4 regions of the Fictibacillus sp. KU28468 genome follow, and region 3 is predicted to be linked to each of the others. Evidence: riboswitches for the same ligand, from Rfam matches in the RefSeq annotation. Region 3 holds a riboswitch; each other region holds the start of a gene.
What was found. Region 3 has a riboswitch for S-adenosylmethionine ahead of OKX00_RS18095 (homoserine dehydrogenase). Riboswitches for the same ligand answer to the same signal wherever they lie in the genome.
Positions count from the first base shown of each region.

Region 1: it holds a riboswitch for S-adenosylmethionine, as region 3 does, so the genes downstream of both, OKX00_RS21090 (methionine ABC transporter ATP-binding protein) here and OKX00_RS18095 (homoserine dehydrogenase) in region 3, are expected to answer to the same signal.
Region 2: it holds a riboswitch for S-adenosylmethionine, as region 3 does, so the genes downstream of both, OKX00_RS16310 (MetQ/NlpA family ABC transporter substrate-binding protein) here and OKX00_RS18095 (homoserine dehydrogenase) in region 3, are expected to answer to the same signal.
Region 4: it holds a riboswitch for S-adenosylmethionine, as region 3 does, so the genes downstream of both, metK (methionine adenosyltransferase) here and OKX00_RS18095 (homoserine dehydrogenase) in region 3, are expected to answer to the same signal.

Region 1 is NZ_CP110666.1:3,980,370-3,983,494, forward strand. It holds gene OKX00_RS21085 (methionine ABC transporter permease) at 1-341, opposite strand, end outside; gene OKX00_RS21090 (methionine ABC transporter ATP-binding protein) at 331-1,344, opposite strand; SAM riboswitch class I at 1,421-1,526, opposite strand; gene OKX00_RS21095 (putative thiazole-containing bacteriocin maturation protein) at 1,831-3,125, shown strand, end outside.
Region 2 is NZ_CP110666.1:3,126,649-3,129,773, reverse strand. It holds gene OKX00_RS16315 (NUDIX hydrolase) at 1-9, shown strand, start outside; gene OKX00_RS16310 (MetQ/NlpA family ABC transporter substrate-binding protein) at 344-1,177, opposite strand; SAM riboswitch class I at 1,297-1,411, opposite strand; gene OKX00_RS16305 (hypothetical protein) at 1,736-1,924, shown strand; gene OKX00_RS16300 (DinB family protein) at 1,982-2,446, shown strand; gene OKX00_RS16295 (hypothetical protein) at 2,575-3,125, shown strand, end outside.
Region 3 is NZ_CP110666.1:3,447,479-3,450,603, forward strand. It holds gene OKX00_RS18095 (homoserine dehydrogenase) at 464-1,729, opposite strand; SAM riboswitch class I at 1,840-1,948, opposite strand; SAM riboswitch class I at 2,049-2,158, opposite strand; gene OKX00_RS18100 (undecaprenyldiphospho-muramoylpentapeptide beta-N-acetylglucosaminyltransferase) at 2,284-3,125, shown strand, end outside.
Region 4 is NZ_CP110666.1:1,367,917-1,371,041, forward strand. It holds gene pckA (phosphoenolpyruvate carboxykinase (ATP)) at 1-969, opposite strand, end outside; SAM riboswitch class I at 1,253-1,384, shown strand; gene metK (methionine adenosyltransferase) at 1,565-2,764, shown strand; gene OKX00_RS07075 (hypothetical protein) at 3,094-3,125, opposite strand, start outside.

The DNA.
Region 1 (3,125 bases), 530 kb from region 3:
GCTTCAACCATTCTTGCAAAAAAAGGAATCGCAGCAACAGAGAGGGATACGGAAGCCGCAGTTGGCCCAATTGTTGTCCCTGTAAGCAAATTGGTTAACGGCAATAACGCCACCAAAAGAATAATGTAGGGAATCGAACGAATCAAGTTGACGATCCATCCTGTAACACTTTTCACAGCGGAATTTTCAAGGAATAATCCTTTATCGGTTACAAAAAGCAATACACCAAGCGGGAGCCCGATGATGATGGCCACGGCTAAAGAGATGCCCACCATATAAAGTGTTTGGAAGAACGCATTGTTTAAATCAGGAAGAAGCTGTACAAGTGAATCAAGCAACATCATACACCACCTCCAAACTCCTTGTTTTTCTTGTAATATATTCGATCGCTCTCTCTACTTCGGTATTTTCACCTGTAAGCTCCATAATGAAAATGCCCAGAGGGATATCCTGTATGTACTCAATCTTCCCGTGCAGAATATTTCCTTTCACGTTGTATTGCTGGAAAAGCTCTGACACCACTGATTCTTCGGCAATCTCGCCTTTGAACTGAATCTTGATGATCTTCCCTTTGCGGTTTTCAATGAGCTGCTTAGGCAATTCAAATTGCAGGATACTGTTAATAAAATCTTTGGTCAGCGGTTTCTGAGGATCAGAGAAGATGTCATAGACCTCGCCCTCCTCAATCACTTCACCATTTTGCATGACGGCTATCTTATGGCAGATTTCCTTCACTACTTCCATCTCATGCGTGATCAGAACGATGGTCAATCCCAGCTTGCGGTTAATGTCCTTTAATAAGTTTAAGATGGACTTTGTTGTGCTTGGATCGAGGGCAGAAGTGGCCTCATCACATAAAAGCACCTTCGGGTTATTGGCAAGCGCCCTGGCAATTCCGACCCTTTGTTTCTGACCTCCGCTCAACTGAGCCGGATATTGATCCTTCTTATCCGCAAGATCCACGAGGTCCAATAGTTCCAATACTCGCTTTTCCGCATCATCCTTTGATTTGCCCGCTGCTTTCAAGGCAAATACAATATTTTCATAGACGGTTTTTGAACTGACCAGATGAAAATGCTGAAAGATCATGCCAATCTTTAACCGGGCTTTTCTTAAATCTTCTCCTTTTAAAGAGGCAAGATTCACCCCATCAATCCAAACCTCACCCGATGTTGGCTTCTCCAATAAATTTAAACATCGGATCAAAGAGCTCTTCCCTGCACCGCTGTAACCGATAATGCCGTAGATCTCTCCTTCTTTTACCGTAAGAGATACGTTGTTCACCCCCACGATCTCTTTTTTCTTCGAACGGTAAACCTTCAACAGATTTTTGACTTCAATCATGAAACAACCCCCTCTTTCTTTCCAAATAAAAAAGCCCCTTTCATCATGAAAGAGGCATTGGATTATAAATTCAATCACCTTATCTTTCAGAATGAAAATCATTCTGTAGGAAGTGGCACCTTTCCAAATTGGAGGTTGCCGGACGTCATAGGGCCTAATCCCTCAGTCACTCTCGATAAGAACGGTTATGCTATTGTTTTTAGAACATTTCTAATAATAAAGCGATTCTCCTCCATTGTCAATACTATCCATAGTAGATTTGTCGGAATTAAACGTTTATATTTGTTGATGTATGATAACTAGGCATATGGACAGTAACTTGGGACAACCACATCCCATATTTTATTTTGAGGGTACTTTTCCAGAAAAAACGTTTGTGTTCTGGCGATTTCTCAGCTCGTTAAACCCGTAAAATAAAGTAGGAGGTTTTTTTATTGAATGAAGAATTCAAGTGGGATCTTCAGGGGCTGCACACTGATGGTGTAAATGTCAGCAATGTTACCCCGAATTATCCTCAGGATCAAGATACAAGTGATTCCGCTCGTCTATGTGTTGGCTTTGGCATTGGCTTCTGTGTTGGTGTATGCGGTGGCTTTGGTGGATGCGGTGGCTTTGGCGGTTGTGGCGGTTGCTTTGGCCGCTGCTTTGGCTGTGGCGGCTGTGGCGGCTGCTTTGGCCGTTGCGGCGGCTGTGGCGGCTGTGCCCGTTGTGGCGGCTGCGGCCGCTGCGGTCGTGGCGGAAGCAGTTAAGCTTCCGATCGGCAGTGATAGGTATTTTAACAAAAGACCGGCCCTGCATATCCCTCGGCAGGGCTTTTATCGTTTGGATAGGCATAATGGACATCAGGCATCCATAGAGTTAAATGATGTAAAAGATGTAGAGCATCTAAAGAGGAGGTCGGTCATGCAAAAATTAAATCCTTCTATGTGTTTAAAAGTAAACAGAGACACGTTTGTTTTTCCGGATTCAGCTAAAGGTGTATATCTCCGGAACAACGTAAAATCTTTAAGAATGGAAGGCAGCACCATTGACCGATGGCTGGAAAAATTAATTCCTATTTTCGACGGAACCCGTACTCTTGATTCTGTCACAAACGGTTTACCAGATGCTTATAAAGAACAAGTGTATAAGATCGCACATGTTCTGTACGAGAACGGTTTTGTCCGTGATGTAAGCCAGGATCTCCCCCATCAGCTTCCTGATCGCATCCTTGCTAAGTATGCCTCCCAAATCGAATATTTAGATCATATTCGTGATTCAGGCGGTTACCGATTTCAAGCCTATCGTCAGGCAAAAATAGCGGTAATCGGTTCGGATTCACTTCTCCTCTCTCTCGTTCAATCTCTCATTCAATCAGGGCATCCTTCTTTCAGCGTCATACTCACTGAATCACACCCAACGATTCAGCAGCGGTTAAATGAGATGATAGCCGAAGCACGCAGGTCAGAGCCCGAAACCAAAATCACCATCTTAAGTTCCGGGAAAAATTCATGGAGAGAAAATGCAGAACCGTTTGATTGCATACTATATGGATGCAAGGACAGTGATTTATCTCAACTTCGTACCCTTCTGGCCATCTGCAAGGAACAAAAGAAGAATGTTCTTCCCGTTACTATTTTAAAAGACTTAGCTTTTGCCGGCCCGCTCGTTTTTGCTGAATCCGATTCGTGCTGGGAGTCTGCCTTCCGCAGACTGCACCAGAGGCTGAATGAAGAAGGCAATGGTTCTCACTCCTTATCACAAACAGCAGGTGCGCTAATAGCCAATGTGGCGGTTTTTGA
Region 2 (3,125 bases), 320 kb from region 3:
AGAAGCTAAAAAAGAAGTGCAGTATCCAAGCAAATAAGGACAATTATTTGATGAAAAAGAAGCTTTCTCGAAGATGAGGGGAAGCTTTATTTTTTTTTGAGGAGCATGCTTTGTTTTTAACGTGCAGATAACGTGTTTGAATACTGATTTTTGAGTTTACATGCGGGTTTGTATGGTTTACTGTCCACTTTGCTGAGCTTACGTGCCGTTTTTCAGAGTTTACAGTCTGCTTTTTGCGCTTTACGTGCCAGATCAAGCATGTTACATGCCAAACACATCATCCCGCCCCATGCCCCATACCAAATAAGAGCCAGGAGAAAATTCTCCAGGCTCTTATTTCAACTTATTTTGAAACAGGAAGGACGGCGCCTTTGTATTCTTTTTCAATAAACGTTTGGATCTTTTTAGAATGAAGCACTTCAACCAGGGTTTTAATGGCTTTCTTGTCTTTATCTCCTTGGCGGACAGTGATGATGTTGGCAAATGGAGAATCAGGCCCTTCTAGTGCGATGGAATCTTTCTTTGGATTAAGTCCTGCATCGATGGCATAGTTCGTGTTGATGACGATAGCATCTCCTTCATTGTACTGATAGGCCTTTGTAAGAAGAGCTGGCTCGATGTCAGCCTTAAATTTAAGTTTCTTTGGATTTTCAACAATGTCTTTCAGCTGTGCTTTGTACCCGACGCCTGATTTAAGCTTGATCAATCCTGCTTTTTCAAAGATAGAAAGGATTCGGCCATGCTCAGCTACTGAATTGCTCAGAATTACTTTTGCACCGTCCGGCAAATCTTTTAGTGATTTGTATTTTTTAGAGTAAACGCCCATTGGTTCAATGTGAATGGCTCCGGCGTTTTCGAATTTATAGTTTGGATTTTCTTTCAATTGCTGCTCCAGGTAAGGAATGTGCTGGAAGTAGTTAGCATCGATCTCTTTATTGGCCAGCGCTTTGTTTGGCAGAACGTAATCTTGGAATTTAACGATCTTCAGGTCAATTCCTTTTTTCTTCAGCAAAGGAACCGCTTCTTTTAGAATGACAGCGTGCGGTACATTTGAGGCACCGACAGTTAATTTTTCTATCTTTTTCCCATCGCCGCTCGTGCTAGATGATCCGCATGCCGATAATGCTGCTGCGATCAATACTCCCAGTAATAATAATCCCCATTTTTTTAATTTCATTGATTCCCCAACCCCCATTTTCATTTTTTGATAGTACTACACTGTCTTGAGAGCATGGAGTTAAACCAAAAGCCCTCAATCTCAAAAGAGATAGAGGGCTTCCGAATAAATCCGTTGACCTCTCATCTCTCAGCTTTCGCTGTTAGATTTAGCACCGTTTCCATACTGGTGATTCAGCATGAATGGTTGCCGGGCTTCATAGGGCTAATTCCCTCCACCTGCTCTTAATAAGAGTGTACTCATATCAAATTACTTTGTATTATGGCAGGGATTCAAAATAATGTCAATTCCTTTTTTTCTTACAGAGCCATTGTAAAAATATATTTATGGGTGTTTGTGTCGGAGCTCTTCAAGAAAAAGCGAACCTCTCGCAATCCACTGTATCCAATTCAAAATCCACCATGCGCAGCGTTCCTTTCCTTGTTTCTGCCATCTATCATAGCGAATTTGGGGCATGTTCTCCAATTAAGTTGCCCTATTTGTAAAAAAATGCAGACAAAACATGTGGAAGAAGATATCATTACAGTATGATCTACACGGCATAAGGAGGTACGAAATATGTCATCTGAAAATAATGGGCAGCCTAAAAAGCTGAGCTATCAGGAAGCGATCAAGCAAAAGCTGGCTGAAAAAAAGCAGCAGCAGGCTAACGGAAAGCTTTCTACAAACCCGGTTAAATCAACCAAACAAATGAAAAGCCAGCAGACGAAAAAGGCCAACAACCAGCACCGTCGCACTGGCGTTTAACTGTCACTATGAAACCCTTATATGAGGGTTTTTTTGTTTACTTAGAAAGGAGTCCTCATGAATATAATAAAACCAATTTTTCACCAGCTGGAGGTAGCCAACCATTACATTCTAAAAATTTTAGAAATCATGGAAGAAAGCGACCTGGAACTTTCGCTGGGAGCGGAGAAAAGAACGTTACGGGAACTGTTAGCCCATCTAGCCGTGATCTATAAAGCGGACTTTATGATCTTGAATGGGGCCACTCAGCAGGAGATGGAAGAGTTCTATGAAAAGCATCACCCCCAGACCATTGCGGAAATAAAGGAGATGCTTCTTGTTCATTTTGCTTTTTTAAAAGAAAAGACGGCGTGTTTTTCGAATGAAGATTGGTCTGTTGTGACAACTTCGTGGTGGGGAGTGTCCTATTCAAGATATGAATGGATGCTGGAAATTCTCGGACATGTCTATCACCATAGAGGTCAGCTGCAGACGGTACTCGCCATAAATAGCAGAGACCCGAAAATTCAACTGTTTGAATAACATCAAACTTTAATTCGCCTGGAAAGATAAGCTCACCATTCCATTTTCAATAACATATCATAAGGTAGCGGTGTATGAGGACGAGCATTTCTTCTTGCATTGACTACCCTTTTTAAGTTGGCGGTTTTATGAAATTGAAAACGAGTACGAAAAAAGATTACCGCTGGCCGTCTGATGTTGCGATCGTCATCATCGGAGTCCTATTTAAACTTTTATCCAATATGGTGACAATCGGCCCGAACTGGCCGGTCATTGTCATTGCTTTTATCCTTTATATTCCTTTGCTTTACGCAGTTAGTTCTGAACATGATCTATGGTCGAGGAAATTTGCGATTCTTCGGGTTTTAGTTCTTACTTTTGCCTTGATGAGCAGCATGGTGGACTTGGTGTATTCTTTATTTTTTGGCATGCCGAGTGCCAGTGAATTATTTCAAAGTGCTGGTCTATTGTGGGCAGCGAACGTGCTGATTTTTGCGATCTGGTATTGGGAGATCGACAGAGGGGGGCCAATCCGGAGAAATTCAAAAAATCCAGGGAAGCCTGAATTTGGTTTTCCTCAGATGATGTCCTCTCTGCCAGAGTGGGAAGGGTGGAAGCCTAATTTCCTAGATTACTTATTTGTAGCCTTTAACACAAGTGTTGCTTTCAGTCCGGCGGATACGGCTGTATTTTCCCGGCG
Region 3 (3,125 bases):
ATAAAACAGTTCCCCCTTTCCCGGGAACAGGGCCAGATCATGACAATAAAAAAGGCAGAAATGGACCGCCGCCATTTCTGCCTGTTATCAATTTTCGTGTGGAAGGATACGCCTCTCCATACAGCTGTCCCCTGACTTATGGAAGCTGTAAAAAGCATAAAAAAATACGCCCAAAGAGCGCGGCATCGTTCGTTGCACAAAATACGTACACGAAAATGATAATGTTGTATGCTGACCGCTGTTCTTAACTATTGGTGGCCGCAAAAAGACATCAAGAATACAACCGCTTCAAGCACGGCCTTTTTGCTCCAACTATCCAATTCGCTTAGTTAAGAACGTGAACGCTCATCCACACAACTCCCTTCCTTTTGTTACTTCCATCATATGTAAAACCCTTTCCTTTGTCAACATGATGGGTAAAAAAATCCGCAGAGAGCCGACTCTCCACGGATATTCCTGTCTCCTATTCTGCCACCGGCACCTTTTCTTTTTCTGCCCCCTTGCCGCTTTTTGACAGACGGACCGGATAGATGCTGTTCACTGGAATAAACTCATCCTCCTGTTCTAGAGGGAGCGGTCCTTCATAAAGCAGGGCAGCAAGGGAAGTATGCTGAAAACGAAGAGAAGTCCGGTCTAAAATGATTCCATGCCTTTCAATGGCTGAAACCCTTTCCTTTGTAAAATCAATTTTTTCACCGACGAGAAGGTAGGTATTCACCTCTTGTTCTTGTTTCTTAGGGCAGAGTTCCGATACAGCCGGTTTGTTTCTATATACTTCCCTAGTTTCATAGATCGATAATAAGTCTTCCACAATGGCACTTGCTGTTGCTTCTGCACCAGCTCCCGGCCCTTGCAAGGTCAAACAGCCGAGAAGGTCTGTCTGAATACGGACGGCATTGTCCACGCCTTCCACACCATACAGCGGATGATCGCTATCCACAAATACAGGCTGTACCTGGAGATCAAGTCTATCGTTTAAAAGAACGAGATGCTTCAGCCGAAGCCCCAGCTGCTCAGCCAGTTGAATCTCTTCAAGAAGCACATTTCCAATCCCCTCCACCTGCACTTCTTCCCAGGATGGCTGCACGCCATAAATCCATTTGCTCAGCACCATCGCTTTGTAGAATGCGTCCAAGCCTTCGATGTCATTTGTCGGATCCGGCTCTGCATATCCTTTTTTCTGTGCCAGTTTCAGCGCTTCTTCAAACGAGGAACCTGTCGTTCTCATGTACGAAAGAATGAAGTTGGACGTTCCATTTAAAATGGCTTCTACATGCTGAATCCGATTGATTCTTAAAAGCTCCCTCAATGTTCTCAAAATCGGTATTCCTCCGCCTACGCTCGCTTCATAGACAAAACGGACACCCTTTGCGGCAGCACGCTCTGTTAATTCTTCTCCATGCCTGGCAATCAAATCTTTATTCGCAGAAATCACATGGCATCCCGCTTCAAGTGATTGTATGATGTAAGACCGTGCAGGCTCGATTCCGCCAATCGCCTCAATGACCACATCAGGCACTTCTTCCCCGATCGCCTTCTCGAATTCGGACGTCAACGGTACCCCCTTTACGAAAGGCCTTGCTTTGGAAGAATCCTTAATCAAAATACTGGACAGCTTCAGACGATGACCCAGCAATTCTTCTAAAGCACCTTTTCTATCCATGATGGATGTATATACGCCGGATCCTACAGTCCCCAGCCCCAGCAGTGCTATTTTTAATTCTTTCAACACAATCACTCCTTCTGCAAAAGCAAATTTTTTATTAGTGGATGAATGGTATCTGTATGATGGCAAAAGAAAAAACCTCTTCCTAAAGAAGAGGTCTGCAGTCCGGCCTCCTCTTATCATCCAGGGTTCTTTCCTGCAGGTAGTAGCACCTTTTCAAGTAGAATACTTGAAGGTTGCCGGGCTTCATCGGGCCTTTCCCTCCGCCACTCTGGATAAGAGTATTATCATGAGATTGAAACATGTTATGTAGCACTTTATTTTTTTAGTACAAAAAACCCCCTTATCACGAAGATAAGAGAGCTGTATGGTTCCGATCCGTCTCTTATCTCCCAAAGTTTTACCTTTGAAGGATTTAGCACCTTTTCAAGTAGAATACTTGAAGGTTGCCGGGCTTCATTGGGCCTTTCCCTCCGCCGCTCTTGATAAGCTTCATTAAATTAGTCTTACTCTATCACGGCAAACAGGAGAGCGTCAACCATTATTCAGATATTTCTGGAATCATTGCAGATTATTTTTGGTATGATAGAAACACATAAATAAAAGGGGTGGAAGGTTTGGGCAAGAAAATCGTATTCACCGGGGGAGGTTCCACCGGGCACGTTTCTGTTAACCTGGCTCTGATTCCTTTGTTCTTAAAAGAAGGCTGGGAAGTCAGCTATATCGGTTCAAAAGGAGGAATTGAACGGCAACTGACAGAAACCATCGAAAGCGTCCGCTATTACAGCATCTCTACTGGTAAACTAAGGCGCTATTTTGACTGGAACAATTTTAAAGATCCGTTCCGTGTCATGCAAGGAGCATTTGAAGCATTTCGGCTCATCAAGACCATAAAACCAGACGTGGTCTTTTCAAAGGGTGGTTTCGTATCCGTTCCCGTAATCCTCGGCAGCCGGATGAACAAGGTGCCAATTGTGACCCATGAATCCGATCTTAGTCCAGGGCTTGCAAACCGTCTTTCACTCCCCTTCGCTAACAAAGTGTGTACAACGTTCCCCGAAACCACTGATCATCTTCCAAGGGAAAAAGCGGTATACGCGGGTGCTGTTATCCGTAAGGAGCTGCATGAAGGGATCGCAGTCAAGGGGAGAGCTTTCTGTGGTTTGATTCCTGGTAAACCGATCATCTTGATCATGGGAGGAAGTCTCGGATCAAAAAAAATAAATGAGGCCGTAAGATTAAGCCTTGACGCTCTGCTTCCCCGCTTTCAAATCATTCATCTTTGCGGAAAAGGCCAGAAGGATTCTTCCATTCTGAAAAAAGGCTACATCCAGTTCGAATATGTATCGGATGAGCTCGCAGATATCCTTGCAGCAACGGATTTTGTCATTTCAAGAGCAGGCTCTAATTCTATCTTTGAGTTTTTGTCACTGAGAAAGCCAATGCTTCTCATTCCACT
Region 4 (3,125 bases), 2.1 Mb from region 3:
TGGATAGGCAGCCCTAGTATTTTCAGTCAACGTACCTTCGCTATAATTACCTACGCGTGTTTCATGGTCAAGAACGACATTTTCGAGAACGCTTCCAAAACGGATCGCATTCCAGATCTGCGGTTCTTTTTCTTCAGAGAGGTTGATGCATTTTGCATAGCAGCCGCCTTCAATGTTAAAAACACCAGTATTAGCCCAGCCATGTTCGTCGTCCCCGATCAATGAACGATGCGGATCAGCAGAGAGCGTAGTTTTCCCGGTACCCGATAATCCGAAGAACAGAGCTACATCGCCTTCCTGCCCGACATTTGCGGAGCAATGCATAGAAAGGATCCCTTTTTCAGGAAGAATGTAGTTCATCACTGAGAAGATGGACTTTTTAATTTCTCCTGCATATTCAGTTCCTCCGATCAACACGATACGCTTTTCAAATGATATAATAATGAAGGTTTCAGAATTGGTCCCGTCTACAGCAGGATCTGCTTGAAATCCTGGTGCAGATACCACGGTGAACCCCGCTTCGATTCCTTTTAGTTCTTCAGCTGTCGGACGGATGAACATTTGGTGGGCAAACAGGTTATGCCAAGCGAATTCATTTATCACCTGAATAGGCAGCCTGTACGCGTGGTCGGCACCAGCGAATCCTTTGAATACAAACAATTCCTCTTTTTGTCCTAAGTAATGAAGTACTTTTTTATAGAGCTGCTCAAATTTCTCTTCGTTAAAGGGCTTATTGATTTTGCCCCAGTTTATTTTATCTTGTGTGCTAGCTTCATCCACGATGAATTTGTCTTCGGGAGAACGTCCAGTATATTTTCCAGTAGTGGCCCTGAGAGCACCGGTTGAAGATAAAATGCCTTCATTTCGGAGCAGCGCCTTTTCAACTAGCATAGGTACAGGTAGATTTTCATGAGTAGCAGCGCTGGATAGAATGTCATCTAAAGTCGTCGTTAAATCAACCGTATTCATGTTCGCAAAACCATCCTTTTAAGAAATATATTTATCATTAATATCGTAAGTAAATTCGAAATTAGTATAACACATTGAAACAAATAATGTATACTATTTTATTTAGCAAATTGTAAATTGGTTCATAAATCAGGCTCTTTGTTTTTAAAAGCATAATCTTTCATTTATAATTGGTACTTAATTCCGTTTGAAGGATCTCCCAGACTCCCGCCGGAGAGGGAGAGTATAGCTTTTCAAGTTGACAGGTTTGTCGAACTGCGCTATTATATTTCGGGAACGGCTACTCTTATTCTGAGTAGGTGGAGGGACAGGCCCTATGAAACCCAGCAACCGACACTTCATCATCACATATGCATCTTGTGCAGTGAAGTGAAAAGGTGCTAACCTGCAAGGTGAAAAACCTTGAAAATAAGAGGTGAAGGCGTAGAAATAAGACCTTTTCCCTCGTGTATTTTAGGTCCAGGGAAAGGCTTTTTTTATGTCTTAAAACAGTTTGAACCTGAATATTTTACAAAACAAAGTATCCATATAGGAATGAGTACCGTATCTTATAAAAAAATTGCTCTATGCTTTCAATAGAGAAGGAGGATTTCAATTGTCTAAAAGCCGTCGTCTTTTTACATCTGAATCAGTTACGGAAGGGCATCCGGATAAAATTTGTGACCAAATTTCCGATGCGATCCTGGATGAAATCCTTGCAAACGACCCGAACGCACGTGTCGCTTGTGAAACATCCGTAACGACAGGCCTTGTGCTTGTTGCTGGTGAAATCACCACATCTACTTATGTTGATATTCCAAAAGTCGTTCGCGAAACGATCAAAGAAATCGGCTATGACCGTGCAAAATACGGTTTCGATTCTGAAACATGCGCAGTTCTTACATCCATTGATGAGCAGTCAGCGGATATCGCGATGGGTGTTGACCAAGCGCTTGAAGCTCGTGAAGGCTCAATGACTGATGAAGAAATCGAAGCGATCGGTGCTGGTGACCAAGGTCTTATGTTTGGTTATGCCAACAATGAAACACCTGAACTTATGCCGCTTCCGATCTCTTTGGCACACCGCCTGTCCCGCCGATTGGCTGAAGTGCGTAAAACCGAAGAAGTTCCTTACCTTCGTCCGGATGGTAAAACTCAAGTAACGGTGGAATATGATGAGGATGACAAACCGGTTCGTATCGATACGATTGTTATCTCCACTCAGCACCATCCAGAAATTACACTTGAGCAAATTCAAGCCGACATTAAAGAACAAGTCATCAAGCCTGTTGTACCTGCAGAATTGATCGACGAAAACACAAAATACTTCATTAATCCGACAGGCCGTTTCGTTATCGGCGGACCACAAGGTGATGCTGGATTAACTGGCCGTAAGATCATTGTTGATACGTATGGCGGATATGCTCGCCACGGTGGTGGAGCATTCTCCGGTAAAGATGCAACTAAAGTTGACCGTTCTGCAGCGTACGCCGCTCGTTACGTAGCGAAAAACATCGTTGCTTCCGGACTTGCTGACAAAGTAGAAGTTCAGCTTGCATATGCAATCGGTGTAGCACAGCCTGTATCGATCGCTGTCAACACATTCGAAACAGGAAAAGTTTCTGAAGAAGTATTGGTTGATCTTGTGCGCCAAAACTTCGACCTTCGTCCTGCGGGAATCATTAAAATGCTTGACCTTCGCCGTCCAATCTACAAACAGACAGCGGCATACGGACACTTTGGCCGTACAGACGTTGAGCTTCCTTGGGAAAAAACAGATAAAGCAGAAGCACTTAAAGATCAAGCAAACGCATAAATACATTGAAAAAAACCGGCCTTTGGGCCGGTTTTTCTTTTGAAATAAAGTTATTTTGATCAAAAGAGGCAATGATTGACCAGTTTTACGAGTAAAGAGACTACTTATTGAGTGAAATGATGGTGAGCCGACCCTTGATATGGAAATAACGTGGGTTTTGCAAGTAACAAAGTGAATTTCTTTATGTAAGTAGAGTTTTGAGAAGAACTTATTATCGAAAAACTAAATTTATTATTGACATCGACTAGTTTATTATCGATTTGTTATTTTATGAATCGATTTAAGTGTTTATTTTTGAAAAGGTGCCAGGCACCGCTTTTTGACATATGTCAAAAGCCGGTGCCTGGCACCTTTACAATTA